2 regions of the Psychrobacillus sp. FSL K6-1415 genome follow, and region 2 is predicted to be linked to the other one. Evidence: riboswitches for the same ligand, from Rfam matches in the RefSeq annotation. Region 2 holds a riboswitch; the other holds the start of a gene.
What was found. A riboswitch is a leader RNA that binds a small molecule or an ion and turns the genes downstream of it on or off. The one in region 2 is predicted to bind FMN.
Positions count from the first base shown of each region.

Region 1: another riboswitch for FMN. It lies ahead of ribE (riboflavin synthase); the one in region 2 lies ahead of MKY60_RS08180 (ECF transporter S component).

Region 1 is NZ_JBBOOQ010000001.1:1,573,141-1,580,979, forward strand. Features, by position in the region: gene MKY60_RS07320 (ABC transporter permease) at 1-156, shown strand, start outside; gene MKY60_RS07325 (protein adenylyltransferase SelO) at 368-1,837, shown strand; gene MKY60_RS07330 (3-hydroxyacyl-CoA dehydrogenase) at 1,893-2,786, opposite strand; gene MKY60_RS07335 (YitT family protein) at 3,004-3,864, shown strand; gene MKY60_RS07340 (hypothetical protein) at 3,925-4,149, opposite strand; FMN riboswitch at 4,440-4,571, shown strand; FMN riboswitch at 4,805-4,936, shown strand; FMN riboswitch at 5,170-5,301, shown strand; gene ribE (riboflavin synthase) at 5,441-6,076, shown strand; partial or broken gene ribB (3,4-dihydroxy-2-butanone-4-phosphate synthase) at 6,089-6,676, shown strand; gene ribH (6,7-dimethyl-8-ribityllumazine synthase) at 6,713-7,177, shown strand; gene MKY60_RS07360 (DUF3889 domain-containing protein) at 7,272-7,595, opposite strand.
Region 2 is NZ_JBBOOQ010000001.1:1,756,256-1,764,094, reverse strand. Features, by position in the region: gene MKY60_RS08200 (LysM peptidoglycan-binding domain-containing protein) at 1-77, opposite strand, end outside; gene MKY60_RS08195 (RecQ family ATP-dependent DNA helicase) at 158-1,579, opposite strand; gene MKY60_RS08190 (helix-turn-helix domain-containing protein) at 1,576-2,607, opposite strand; gene MKY60_RS08185 (ferredoxin) at 2,718-2,966, shown strand; gene MKY60_RS08180 (ECF transporter S component) at 3,800-4,393, opposite strand; FMN riboswitch at 4,547-4,679, opposite strand; gene MKY60_RS08175 (hypothetical protein) at 4,983-6,227, opposite strand; gene sigX (RNA polymerase sigma factor SigX) at 6,220-6,756, opposite strand; gene MKY60_RS08165 (ATP-binding protein) at 7,071-7,839, opposite strand, start outside.

The DNA of each region.
Region 1 (7,839 bases), 180 kb from region 2:
TATTTGCCAAACATTCAACTAATTGACCTTGCAACAAAAGTGGAAAGTGGAGCAGGATTCGGTGATGTAATTTCAAATCTGGCTATAATTCTAATTTGGACTGTGGTCGTATATATATTAACTGCGGTTGTATATAAAAAACGAATGGTGGATTAGTTTTAAGTCTGATAAAGCATCAGCAAAATGTAGGGGCTTTATTGCTCCTGAATAATAAATATTTGTTTAAATATACAGAGAATGCCTTTTATAGGGCATTCTCTTTTTGAAAGATAAGTATAAATGCTAAGGAAGCGTATCTTGACTAAGTAAGGGTATAATAAAAATAAGTATCTAGTATTGCTTTATCAATTAAGGAAAGGAAGATTCGATGACAGAAGCTAATATAAATGTAGGATGGAACTTGGAGAATACTTATACCAATCTGCCGGAATTAATGTATACAGTTATTAACGTAAATCCTGTTAGCAACCCCAAAATTGTTGTCTTAAATGGAGAATTAGCAACTACGTTAGGACTGGATCCTAAAGCTTTAGAAAGTGGACAAGGTATTGAGGAACTGGCTGGCAATCGCACATTAGAAGGTGGGATACCTTTAGCACAGGCCTATGCTGGGCATCAATTTGGACATTTTACTATGTTAGGGGACGGTAGAGCTCTGCTGCTCGGTGAACATATTAAGCCTTCGGGAGAACTAGTTGATATCCAGTTGAAGGGTTCAGGTAGAACACCATATTCTCGTGGAGGAGATGGAAGAGCAGGACTTGGACCAATGCTTCGTGAATATATTATTAGTGAATCTATGCATGCACTTGGTATTCCAACGACTCGTAGCCTTTCTGTAGTCACTACAGGTGAGGATATTATGCGGGAAACTGTTGGACCAGGAGCTGTAATGACGCGTATAGCTTCTAGTCATTTACGTGTAGGTACTTTTCAATTTGCTGCAAAATGGGGAAGTATAAACGATTTAAAAGACTTGGCAGATTATGCAATAGAGAGACATTATCCGATACTATTGGATAAAGAAAATCGTTATCTATTATTACTCCAGGAAGTGATTGAGCATCAGGCAGCTTTAATTGCGAAATGGCAACTTGTTGGCTTTATTCATGGAGTGATGAACACGGATAATATGACAATAAGTGGTGAAACAATCGATTATGGTCCTTGTGCTTTCATGGATACTTTTGATTCGAAAACAGTATTTAGCTCAATCGATACTCATGGTCGGTATGCTTATGAAAATCAACCGAATATTGCCGCTTGGAATTTAGCAAGGTTGGCAGAAAGTTTATTACCACTTATTCATGAAGATGAGGAAGAAGCAGTCAAACTTGCAACAGAAAAAATAGGGGCATTTCCGGAAAAATATGAGACTTACTGGTTGACGGGAATGGGGAATAAGCTAGGTATTTTTAATATAGGAGAAGAGGACCTTTCGTTAATTGATAACTTGCTTCAACTTATGGAGAAATACAGAGCAGACTATACTAATACATTCCGATTGATGACTCTTGATAATTTAGAGGAAACTGTTTTGTTTGGTAAAAAAGATTTTGACCAATGGTATGAGAAGTGGCTAGCTAGAGTTGAAAAACAAGATGTGTCTAAAGAATTTATCCAGCAGCTGATGCAGAAAAGTAATCCTGCAGTCATTCCAAGAAATCATCGGGTAGAAGAAGCAATTGAAGCAGCAGTGAATAATCAAGATTATAGTGTGCTAAAGAGCCTTCTTAAAGTAATTTCTAAACCATACGATTATAGTTCTGATCATATGGATTATACTTCACTACCCCCTGATACCTCAAGACCGTATAAAACGTTTTGCGGTACTTAAAAAAAAGTTAAAACAAGCCTGTAAACATTCTAAGTTTACAGGCTTTTACTAATAATTAGGATAAAAAATCAGGTTTCAAATAATTGGGGTTTGGATATTTGTAGAATCCTTCTCCAGCTTCTCTGCCAGTTTTGCCTTTATCGATATAATCTGTTTTTAAGATATTGGCCAATTTAATGAAATGATCGTTGCCAGATTGTCCTTTTGCATTGGCAATATTGTATGCGGTATTAATTCCAACGATATCCAGAATAGCAAATGGACCTTTTGGAGAGCCCGTTGCAATCATCCAAGTTTTATCGATAGTTTCAGGATCAGCAATGTCATTTATTAATAATTGTTGTGCAGCTTCTAAAAAAGGAACTAGAAGGGAATTCAATATATATCCTGGCTGTTCTTTTTGTAATGGTAAAGCTACCATCCCGATAGCTTTGGCAAATTTAATCACATCATTAAAAACTTGGGTCTCTGTCCCAGGATGTTTCATAATTTCGGCTGTATTGTTCATCCAAATTTCATTGGCAAAGTGTAATGCTAGAAATTTTCCTGGTCGACCTGTTACTTCGGCAAATTGGCTAGGTAGTAATGTAGAAGAGTTAGTTGCAAAAATTGTCTTTTGTGGTGTAACTTTGCTTAAGTCCTTATAGAAATTATTTTTTATTGGTATAACTTCAGGGATTGCTTCGATTACGAGATCCGCTTCAATTACAGCTTTTTCTAAATCAGTGTAGAAAGAAATACGATTATATGCTTCGTTAACTTCTCCGTCAGTAGCTCCTAAATCTTCTTTATAACGTAATTTTAAATTCATCATTCTATTTTTTGCATTGTCAAGAGCCTCATCATTAATATCATATACTGCAACTTGAAAACCTTTAAATGCCGTTTGAAAAGCTATTTGACTTCCCAAAACTCCACTACCGGCAACTGTAATTTGTTCGTAATTCATTTACAATCTCCTCTCCAATATAAAAAGTATAATCGTTTTACTATACCCTTTAAGCGAATGTTCAAGCAGAGTATAGCAAAATGAATATAACAAACACTATATAATTCAGAAAGGGATAATTATAGGAACTCTAACTTGTAACATAGCTTTTTTATCTTTAAAATTAAAGAGTAATCTAGTTAGGTTCAATTTTTAGAAAAAGGAGTTTTAAAAGCGTATGCAGACGAACAAAGTAGCGGATACAACCCGACGAATAATTTTGATCGTAATAGGAGCAGCTATTGCGGGTTATGCACTTGAAGCTGTATTAATACCAAACTCAGTTATTGACGGTGGGGTAACAGGCGTTAGTATCATGGGAACATATTTATTTAATATTCCTCTTGGCGTATTACTATTTGTATTAAACATTCCATTTGTATATTTAGGATATAAACAAGTCGGTAAAACCTTTGCAATAATGAGTATTGTTGGAATAGCATCACTATCTATTTCTACAGTTTTACTGCATCATATCGAGCCAATTTTAAGTGCAAAGGATCCTTTATTAGTAGTAATATCTGGGGGAGTAATGCTAGGTGTTGGTATTGGGGTTGTCCTTCGAAACGGTGGAGCTCTTGATGGAGCAGAAGTTTTAGCAGTCCTTGTATCTCGAAAAGTACCGTTTTCAGTAGGAGATATCATTTTACTTATCAATGCGTTTATTTTTGTAGGTGCAGGTTTTATATATGGTTTAGAAAGTGCACTTTATTCAGCTACTACTTATTACATAGCTAAAATCGTAATTGATGTAATTCAAGTTGGTCTTGAAAAGTCTAAATCTGTGCGTATTGTTAGTAAACAATCTGAGAAGATTGGATCTGCAATTCAAGATCGTTTAGGTCGTGGTGTTACATATTCAAGTGGACGTGGCGGTTTTTCAAATGAAACAATGGATATTGTTACATGTGTAATTACTCGTATGGAAGAAAACAAATTAATGACGATTATTAAAGAATTGGACACAAGTGCTTTTGTTGTGATCACAGATGTGGCAGAAGTAAGAGGCGGTAGCTTCAAAAAACGTGATATTCACTAATACAATAAACCCGTTAAATGAGTAACTATCGTCATTTAACGGGTATTTATTATAAAAAAATTATTTTCGTTTTTTCTTCCCAAGTTCTTTTGTAGCAGCTTTATTTTTATCTACAATCTGTTCAAATTCAACTTGTACATGGATGCCATTTTCTTCGGTTTCTTGGACACTAATCACTTTGCCTTTTCGGCCTTTAATTTTTAGATTGTCTTCGACCGCAGGGATATCTCTCAATACTTGAGTTAAAACAATTATATTTTTCTCCATAAAATGAACAGCATACATTTCCATTTCCCCTTATTTTATATTTTAGAATCTATGTATTTTATGATTATTTGAAAGATATAGAACTTCTATAAGTTGTAAACATATTTGTATATCTATTTAAAAAGAAGAGGTGTTCAAAACAATAAACTCAAGACAGACTAGTTCAGGCTGAAATAGGCAATCATTGCAATTGTAAAGGTTAACGTGGACGCACTTTTAGATTTCTGATTTAATTTTTGTTAGGAGTTTGTAATCGGAATAACTTGCAAAAAATTTAAGGACTTGTTATTCTTAGACCAATTAAATAATTTATCCTTCGGGGTCGGGTGAAAGTCCCAATCGACAGTAAGAGAGCAATCTTGAAGCCTGTGAGCCGTAAAACGCATGATTTGGTGTGAATCCAAAGCCGACAGTTATAGTCTGGATGGGAGAAGGAATATGTGCCTATTGTATAGGTTTTTTAGTTATACTAAAAAACGATATAAAAGGGCTTATTAAAGTACGACTTCTCTCGCATCCAATGAATTCTGGATGTGTTTTTTTATGTCTAGTTACAACGAATAGCTCCTCATGTCGTTTCAGTCTGGGCAGTAAAGGCAAAGGTAGCCTTTATTGCAATTATTATCCGGTTGTCTAGGCTGGCATAGGAGCTTGCGCTTTTTTAAATTGAATAATTATCCTTCGGGGTCGGGTGAAAGTCCCAATCGACAGTAAAAGAGCAATCTTGAAGCCTGTGAGCCGTAAAACGCATGATTTGGTGTGAATCCAAAGCCGACAGTTATAGTCTGGATGGGAGAAGGAATATGTGCCTATTGTATAGGTTTTTTAGTTATACTAAAAAACGATATAAAAGGGCTTATTAAAGTACGACTTCTCTCGCATCCAATGAATTCTGGATGTGTTTTTTTATGTCTAGTTACAACGAATAGCTCCTCATGTCGTTTCAGTCTGGGCAGTAAAGGCAAAGGTAGCCTTTATTGCAATTATTATCCGGTTGTCTAGGCTGGCATAGGAGCTTGCGCTTTTTTAAATTGAATAATTATCCTTCGGGGTCGGGTGAAAGTCCCAATCGACAGTAAAAGAGCAATCTTGAAGCCTGTGAGCCGTAAAAAGCATGATTTGGTGTGAATCCAAAGCCGACAGTTATAGTCTGGATGGGAGAAGGAGTAGTTCGATGCTTTTTGAGAAATATTTACAAAAGGCTTGTTTGAATCTACCTAATTTTCCTCTGTCACCTTTGTGGGCGGAGTTTTTTGTTTTTAAGAAGCTTCTGATTTCTCCTCAAAACATATTAGTAAAGGAGGATACAATGTTTACAGGAATTGTAGAAGAGCAAGGTATTGTAAAAAACATTCAAAAAAGTGCTAGCAGTATGCAACTTTCTATCCAAGCTGACAGAATTTTAGAAGATATAAAATTGGGCGATAGCATTTCAGTAAATGGTGTTTGTTTAACTGTAATCACATTTTCTCAAACTGAATTTACAGTAGATGTAATGCCAGAAACATTTCATGCGACTACAACCAATTTATTAAAAAATGGTTCAGCTGTTAACCTAGAACGAGCAATGGGCGCAAATGGCCGTTTTGGTGGACATTTCGTTTCCGGACATGTCGACGGAGTAGGTACGATATTGAAGAAACGACCTACTGCAAATGCAGTTTATATTGATATTACTGTACCAGAAGATGTAAGTCACTTTTGTATTCCCAAAGGATCTATTACCGTAGATGGTACAAGTTTAACTATTTTTGAAATAACTAAGTCGACAATAACTATTTCACTAATTCCCCATACAAACAAAGAGACAGTGTTAGGGATGAAGAAAGAGCGTGAACTAGTCAATATTGAATGTGACATGCTAGGAAAGTATATGTATCAATATGTTAAAAATAAAAAGGAATCAACTATTACACAAGATTTTCTAAAGCAGAACGGTTTTTAAGGAGATAATAACATGCTAAATACGATAGAAGAAGCAATAACGGATTTAAAACAAGGTAAGATCATTATTTTAATAGATGATGAAAACCGTGAGAACGAAGGGGATTTTCTTTGCTTAGCAGAATTTGCTACACCAGAAAATATTAATTTCATGGCCAAATATGGTCGGGGGTTGATTTGTATGCCTATTCATGAAGAAATTGCCCAGGAATTGCAATTGCATCCGATGGTTTCTGACAATACAGATTTTCATCAAACTGCATTCACTGTGTCGATTGATCATGAGACGACATCAACAGGGATTAGTGCTTTCGATCGATCTAAAACAATGCTGCAAGTGATTAATCCACAAGCTAGAGCACTACAATTTAAGCGACCTGGACATGTCTTTCCACTTATTGCAAAACCAGGTGGTGTATTAGAAAGACGAGGACATACAGAAGCTGCCGTGGATTTTGGAATACTCTGTGCATCGTCAAAAGCTGGTGTAATTTGTGAAATTATGAACGAAGATGGGACAATGGCACGCTTACCAGATTTACTGGAATTTGCCCAACAATTTCAAGTGAAGATTGTAACAATTGAAGAATTATCAAATTACTTAACAAATAATAAAGTTAGCTAAGGAGAGAATAAGATGGTAAAAACAATAGAAGCAAATTTAATCGGAACAGATTTGAAAATAGGTATTGTCGTAGGGCGTTTTAATGATTTTATAAATGCAAAGCTAGTTGATGGCGCAATAGATGGATTGAAACGTCACGGGGTAAAGGAAGAAAATATAGAAGTCGCATGGGTTCCAGGTGTATTCGAAGTACCGTTTATTGCAAAAAAAATGGCTGAATCACATAATTATAATGCTGTTATTGGTCTTGGAACAGTAATTCGTGGAGCTACTACACACTATGACTATGTATGTAATGAGGCTGCAAAAGGAATCGCTCAAGTAGGTTTACAAACTGGAGTACCAGTTATTTTCGGTATTGTTACAACTGAATCCATTGAACAGGCTATTGAACGAGCGGGTACAAAAGTAGGGAATAAAGGATACGATGCTGCTATATCAGCAATTGAGATGGCAAATCTTTTGAAGATAATGTAAAAAGAGCAATAAGAAAGCCAATGACCAACGCAACAGGTCATTGGTTGGTTTACTAATCCTTATAATAAGGAGAAAAAAATGTTCAAAATAAATCCTAATTTTCTTGTATTTGAATATTAACAAGCTCATCAGTGTCAGTAATATATTCAATCTTGACAGATACTCCAAATTCCTTACCACTATCTTTTAACCATAACTTAAATTTTTCAATTGTAGAACTTTCTTTAGTTTCCTTTCCTTCATGTAGGTAGTCAATAATACTTGCATTCGGATATTTGGATTGTGCTTCTTTCATAGCTAGCTGTCCCCACTTAGCATAAGCTGGTATTTCCTGTTGTGTAGGTGCAATCGACTGTATATGTGCTGGAACTAATTGGGTAGAAGTAATAATTCCAAGTGCAATAACTATTTTCTGCATGATTAAACTCCTTTCCTTTTGTTTAGGATGAGTCTTTCGTTGAAAATAATTCTATGAAGAGGCATGTTTATTAAAACATTATCGAATACAACATAATTTAGGTTTTAAGGAAGTTGTATTTCTTCATCAGTACATAAATTCCTTCATGTAGTCTGTTTATATATAATGAGAGTAATAATTCTGAAAAATGATAAACTTGTAATATAATGAAAGATGAACAGGATACTGAAATCAAGGGGGCAAC
Region 2 (7,839 bases):
ATTTCATTGGTATCGTCATCTTGTCCTATAGATTGTCGATGTTCGTCGATTTTTTTTTGATAATCATCTTGGTTCATTTTATTCAAACTCCATTTCTGCCTTCATTTCTACTTCTATTATGACGAATATTGTAGAAAAAGTAAACTTAACAAAAGTATTATGATGGAAGAAGTATATTTAATCTATCTATCCAATTCATTTCATCTTGCCTATTCTTTTCATCAGTTCTTTTCCTTAAAATGCTCGAGACATTTAATTTACATTTGGAGCAACAATGATGGGGGCGTTCTATTAATGCTTGATCAAAATAATGAAGTAGCTGCTCCCTCAAACAGGAATCATTTCGAATCATTAAGTAAAAACTTTGAATATCCTGCCACTTTTTTTGTTTAATTTGCTTAAATAATTGAATAGTTTGCTGTTCATTTAATTGCTCTTTCCAATAAGCTAGAATGCGGCTTGTAGTCTCTGCCTGTTCAACTTCAGAATATTCTTCTTGATAAGCAAAATGTATGTCTTGTTCCTCTGGAAAATCTTGCATCGCTACGTAAAATGTTTGCTCAACATCTGAAGAAGTATATAAGAGTGAGGCGATTGCCTGATTGCCATCTCTTGCAGCTCTTCCAACCTCCTGCATATAGCCTGCTACAGAGGTCGGAATATGATCATGAATAATTTGCCTGATATTATCTTTGTGAATACCCATTCCAAAAGCATTAGTCGCACAGATCCAATCTAATTGTCCCTGCTGAAACTGTTGCTGGATTAATATCCTGTCACTTTGCTCCATTTTTGCGTGGTAATAGGCAACAGAAATTCCTTGTTCTCTTAGCATTGTTGCATAAACTTCCGTCTTTTTACGTGATTGTGTATAAATTATTCCTGGACCTTCAGTAGAGATAACTCTACCTAATATCCAATTCATTTTTTCTTGTTGGTTTTCAACCTCTACTATTTCATATGCAATAGCAGGACGATCAAGTGAATGAATGTATTCAAATGGTTTTGTCATCCGTAAAGTTCCTTTAATATCTTTGACAACTTCGCTTGTCGCAGTTGCTGTTAATGCAAGAACATTCACAGCTTTTAGCGAATGTATCCAACCTGATATCCTCAAATAATCAGGTCGAAAATCAAACCCCCACTGAGAAATACAATGCGCCTCATCTGCTACAACATATGCGATGGAAAGCTCTCTAAGCGCACGGTTAAATTGTTCATTTTGGAGCATCTCTGGTGAAGTAAATATAAATTTAAAATCAGCTAAGTGACGAAAAGCCATTTCTCTTTCTTGGAATGGTAAAAATGAATTGATGGCAATAACTCTTTTTTCTCCTAGTAATTTTAGTTGCTCTACTTGATCCTGCATAAGAGATAAAAGAGGTGACACGATAATCACAGTTCCTTCCATTAGGTATGCTGGTAGTTGATAAAGAAGGGATTTCCCCATACCAGTAGGAAGTATAGCAACAACATCCTTTCCTGCTATAATTTGTTCAATTATTTCCTGTTGCCCATCTCGGAAGTTTTCATGACCGAACTTTTTCTGAAGAATTTCATTTAATTTTAATTTATTCATGAATTCTTTTCTCCCTTCGTCAATGCTAAGCGCACTTGAAAGAAACTAATTTCCGGTAATCTTTGTTTTATTAATGTGAGTTTTTTTGTTTCTAGCTCGTTTGATAGGTGAAGAATTTCTTCTACTTGATCCTTAGAAATAAAAGCAGAAATAGAGAAATTTTTATCGTTTGAGACTATTTCAATCACATGATCTTCTATTGTATTAATCTTCAATTTTCTTATTTTAGCAATTTCTTCAATAGAATATCCCTTTTCAAATAGACTATTTGTTTTAAAAGCAGATTCAGTTAGAGGCGTATCGATACGAATATCTTTAGCTAAATTAAATAACCGGGGACTTGTCTCTATTGAAATATTGTCTAACATACTATGTAAACATTCTAAAAAAATTATTTTAATGTTCAAGTCAGTCATATGAAAGTGGCGAGCCAGTTGTTCCCATGTCAAACCAGTTGTCTTATAGCCACTAAGCCGATAAACAAACAACGTTCTGTGTAGATCATCAAAAGAAGGGTTTTCAAGTAAATAAAAAATTTCTTGCTTAATATCGGTATTCAAGTTAAATTCACGGAAATTATTTTGGATTAAAAAGTCTTTAACAAAATGCTGTATAGAAATATCCTTTTGGTTTGGTACGAATTTTTTTTCATTCGCTTGGAACTGCGACAATGTTTGGATAACTAAGTCTATTCTTTTCCAAAAAAGTTGTTCCTTGCCCCTATATTTCCAACCATTAAATAGAGGTTCTTTATCACTCGGTAGTATTTCAATTCCTTTTTCAGTTATATATACGAGTGATTCATTTACCCGAATAAACTCATTTTTAAACAGCTCATTTATCGCTTCATCATAATCTTCCTTCGATAATTGTGGAAGGATAGAGAAGAAAGCATGAAGTTGAAAATATGTCACATCTTGAATGGTTTGTCCTGATTTTTTGCCTTTTAATAAATAATATGGGGCATTCTCAGAACGTTGCCCAGATATTTTATGTATTATAAATAGTAATATTTGATGAAAATGCATAGGAATACCTCTCTTTTCTGAAGTATTTTGGTTGAAATGTATGGAAAACATCTTTAGAATGAATAAGATAGCATATTCGTTTTAGTAGTTATAAAGGAGAGAATATAATAATGGCAAAATATACAATTGTAGATAAAGATACATGTATTGCATGCGGAGCATGTGGAGCAGCTGCCCCAGATATTTATGATTATGATGATGAAGGTATTGCCTTCGTTATTTTAGATGATAACATGGGTACAACAGAAGTTCCAGAAGAACTAATGGAGGACATGGAAGATGCATTTGAAGGTTGTCCTACTGATTCTATTAAAGTAGCAGATGAGTCATTTGAAGGAGACGCTCTGAAATTCGAATAGTATATTGAATGGTGGTTGTGACTCTTGTCATGATCGCCATTCTTTTTTTTCTGAAAGAAAACCGTGTAAAAAAGATACAAGTGCCTTTTTTCCCAATCGTTTGCGAAGGCTTGGACAGACGTTTTGCTATATCGTTACCAAGTTAATTTTTAGTGATATTGGCGTTTACCTGTCCGCGCCATTCTGCAATTCTTAGAAAAATACCTAAGTGCGTTTTTGGTTAACTACAGAAAAACTACTAACTATTCCTAGATTAAGCACTCGAAGATGCAATTTCGTTCGCTCTAACGCTACTCTATACGATTGAAACCAGCTATTTTTTGCCGTATGTCTTCTGTCTTCTTACTAGTTGAAAGATGCTTGATAACAAATCCAGAGCCCCTGTTTTGTATGCGGTGCACTTCATATCATAAAGTACTAGGAACATGGACTTTGTGCGTATACATCCTCATCTTTTATGAAATAATTGAATCCAATTTTATCGTTACTTGCTCTCCCCTATTGTTTACTTGCTTACATCTGTGGCTTACTTGCGGTCGTAAAGAGCTTACTTGCCCATAGTCCATAATTACTTGCGGTTTATTACCTTTTACTTGCGAAAAGGATAATTTCCCCAAATAATTTGATTAATTCACAACCTAAATGAATGTAACTGAATTACTAATTGTTATTTTCTACTTATTAGTTCCAATGCTATAAATGATGTCTTTAGATGATCCTATATAATCACTGCTTACTTAGTTGATTGTGGCGGAAATCAAAGCGGTATTATCCATTTATATTTACTTTCCTCTAAAAAAAAGTTGTTCCTCCTAATGGAGAAACAACTTTTTTTAATTTGTATTAGGTTTCATATATGAATTAGTAACCTTATCAAGTAAAGGTTTTATACGTTTAAATAATACAATCATCACAATAGTTACAATTACGCCTTTAATCAAATTAAAGGGTAAAATACCGAAAATGATAGTATTAAACAAGGCAGTACCGGTTTCCATTGGGAAATTTAAGAAATAAGTGTACATTGGTAAAAACACATAATAATTTAAAACACTCATACCAATCGCCATAGATACTGTACCTGCTCCTAGTCCTACCATAATTCCTTTTGACGTAGTAACTTTACGATAAATCAAATACACTGGTGTTAAAAATAAGATACTAGTTACAAAATTAGCCATATGACCAACAGGTACACCAGTTGGACTTCCTGCAAATAACCAATCTAACACATTCTTTAAAAATGCAACTAGAATTCCTGCTATTGGTCCCATCGTGATTGCAGCGATTAAAGCTGGTATATCACTAAAGTCGACCTTCAAATATGCCGGTAAAACCGGTAATGGAAAAGCAAGTAGCATTAAAACAAAAGAAATACTACTAAGCATTGCAACTGCAATAAGCATTCGCGTTTTGCCTTTTATCATAAAATCCTCTCTCCTTTTGCGATTCACTCCACAAGAAGAAAGGTTCAGCTCGTTTGCACACTTAAAGAATCCCTTGAACCAATAAAGTTCAAGGGAGAAACAAGGTACACTTAAATAAGCGTATCCGTATAAGCATACGAGAAACGACTGCACCTTCACCTTCTCCCATCCAGACTATACTGTCGGCTTTGGAATTTAACCAAATCAACCTGTTAAGGTTCGCGGGCTGAAGAAATAAATTTCTAATACCGCCGGTCGGGAATTGCACCCTGCCCCGAAGATGAATCAATATTTTGTTGATCTTCATGATTAATATCTTGAATTAATAACATTTTATCAAATATAAACAATATATGCAACAGACCTGTTTGTAATTGAGACCAACATCCTAATATAGGCTATAATAAAAAATTTACGGGCTTTTTTGATTGAATTAAGGGCTATATTTGAAATCTTATGGGCTTTCATCTCGTTATTATTCCTGGATTGATTGTTTATGGGCTATTTCCATAACTTTATAGGCTATCGCGTACCCAGATACAAAAAAACTGCCAAGCTTTAGTTGATAAGGATTGGCAGTTGACGTTATTTAGTTGGTTCGCAAAGTAAAACCATTCGGTCCGATTGGAACAGGAAGTGAGCTGCTTAAATTAATTCCATCCCAACTTTCTTGTACAACATTTTCTAATTGGATGGATTGATTAAAGCTTGCGGCAGTTAGGGAAAAAGCTTCTAATAATCGAGATGCCTCACTCACATCTAAAGATTCCAGGTTTAAAGGTTTATCGAAGCGTATTACTAAACCTTTATCCTCTCTTACTGTGTAGGTCACATTATTTGGTATAACAGAAGTGTATATATCATTTCCAGGATCTCTCATATCCATCAATGCTTCCGATAATGTAGCGAATGTTTTATTAAAATTTGGTGCTAAATATGTCTCTCCATTAGAACCATTATATGCAAAGTAATTTACCTTTTTCTCTGTACCTTTTAGCTCCACAGGTTCATCTAGCGTACCGACTTGATCCCAGTCAATCGGCGAACCATCTTCATTGACCCTTAAAAAGGAATCAAAATCAGTGAAAATTTCATTGATAGAAGATAGATAAGGCGCCATTGCTCCAGGGGCAGCATCATAACCATGATCTACTGGTAAGTAGTGCTTTAACATTTTACCTTCTGTCAAAAAGTAACCTTTGTAAGGATGGTATTCTTGGAATCCAAGGGAAATCTCATCAATCCCAAATGCGTATCTTTCATATAGCTCCAAGCTATTTGGTGTCTTATTTGGAAAATCCATATCTATTTGTTCTTTAGGAATTACAATCGTTATTGGAATAGAGAGAGCATTTTCTAATAAAGAAAAATGAAATACTGTTCCTCCATTTAAATCGTTCTCGTAAACAGAGGTAAATAGACTGTCGAAAGGAACTAATTCATACGAAGATACTATTTTTCCAGACATAGTCGACATATCGCTAGACTTGTCTTCTTCAGTAGCCATTGATGCTTCTTCTGGTACGTCCATCGTTCTCATATGATCTTTTTCCATTGATGACTCTTGGGCTTTATCAGCTGTGGAACTCTCATTCTTATTTATAAAGGAAGAGACGAGAACTGTTAATATAAGGACAGAAGCTACGGAAATGATAAAAGGTAGCCATTTGTTCATTGAAACCTCTAGTCGATTACGTTTCTCAGGCCTCTCCTGAATTTCTATTTTGGATTTTACCAGTTTATACATTTCATCTTTCGAGCGTTTATCTGTAAACTTCGGCATGTTATTTAATAGCTCATCTAATACACGATCTTCTGTCTTTTTCTCACTCATGATGAACATCTGCCTCCTTTTGCTTATCAGATAATCGTTCACGAAGTGCTTTTATTGCACGATGTTGCGTTGTCTTCACTTTCCCTTCCGACCAATTTAGAATTTCCGATGTTTCCGCAATCGAAAGTTCCTGGAAATATCGCATAATAATAACCATTTTCTGATCTCCCGTACAATCATCCAATGCAATTAATAATGTTCTCATCTCATCATTAAGCTGTACTAAATCTTCCGGTAACATTTCGGAAGATGCAAGTTGCATCTTTTCCCAGTCAAATGAGTCAAATAACCTCTTTTTTCTGACGGTTTGTTTTCTAAAATGGTCAATTGCAATATTTTTGGCTATTGAAAATAGCCATGTCTTTTCTGAGCTTTTTCCCTCAAAGTTGCTATAAGCTTTAAGCACTCGTACATATACTTCTTGAACCAAGTCTTCTGCAGTTTGTCTATTTTTCACCAAATATATGAGAAACTGAAAAACGTCTTGATGATAGGTATCATACAAGCGGTGGAAAACGGAGTCATTCATAGGCTCCCCCCGTTCTTTCAATTAGTCGTTTCAAGTACAAATTTGTTACACGCCTTTTATCCCACATTAATAGACAATACGACTCCCAATTAGAAGATAAGATGGGAGAATAACTGCCTATATAAGCGCAACGTAGAACATAGTTCAAAACGCTACGACAGATGGGTCTGTCTCTGTTATACGGTTCCTGCGAGACACGGACCATCAGGATGCTGTTTACTCAGGTATTGCGGTCCGAATCAAGACACAGCGTTATATACAAGAGTCCATTTTCACTCATCGGGATGTGAAGGTAATCTTCACAGTTTGTAGAATCACTTTATAGGCAAGTTAATAATAAAGGATGTACCTACTCCAATTTCACTTTCTGCAGTTAGCACACCATCATGTCTTTCGACAATGTTTTTCGCAATTGCCAAACCTAAACCAGTGCCACTTTTCCCTCTAGTTCTGGCCTTATCAGCTTTATAAAAACGTTCGAATACATACGGAAGATCTTCTTTTGGAATGCCATATCCAGTGTCGACTATTTTTATAACAAATTGTGTATCTGACTTACTTAATTGGACGGTGACAGAACCATTCTCTTTTGTATGCCTAAGGGCATTATCGATTAAATTGGTTAACACTTGTTCCATACGATCTTCATCAATTTCCATCGATAAATTTTCATTTATATTATGTTTAAAAGAAAGTCTAATATTATTTTCTTTGGCAACTTGATCAAATTTTTGTGTTATTCGTTCAATTGTCGGGACAACAGAAACCTTTTCTTTATATATACTTAGATAACCTGACTCTAGGCGGGCTAAATCTAACAATTCAGTTACTAGTCTACCCATTCGCTTAGACTCATCGTATATAATACGGATCATTTCATTCTTATCCTCTTCGGTTGTAACGACATTATCTATTATTGCTTCTGAATAGCCTTGCAACATCGAAATAGGCGTTCTAAGCTCGTGCGAAACATTTGCGATAAAGTCTGACCTCATTTTATCTAAACGATGCTGTTCAGTCATATCACGAAGTACTATTACTGCACCACGCACAACATTACCACTAGTGTATAAAAGACTAATA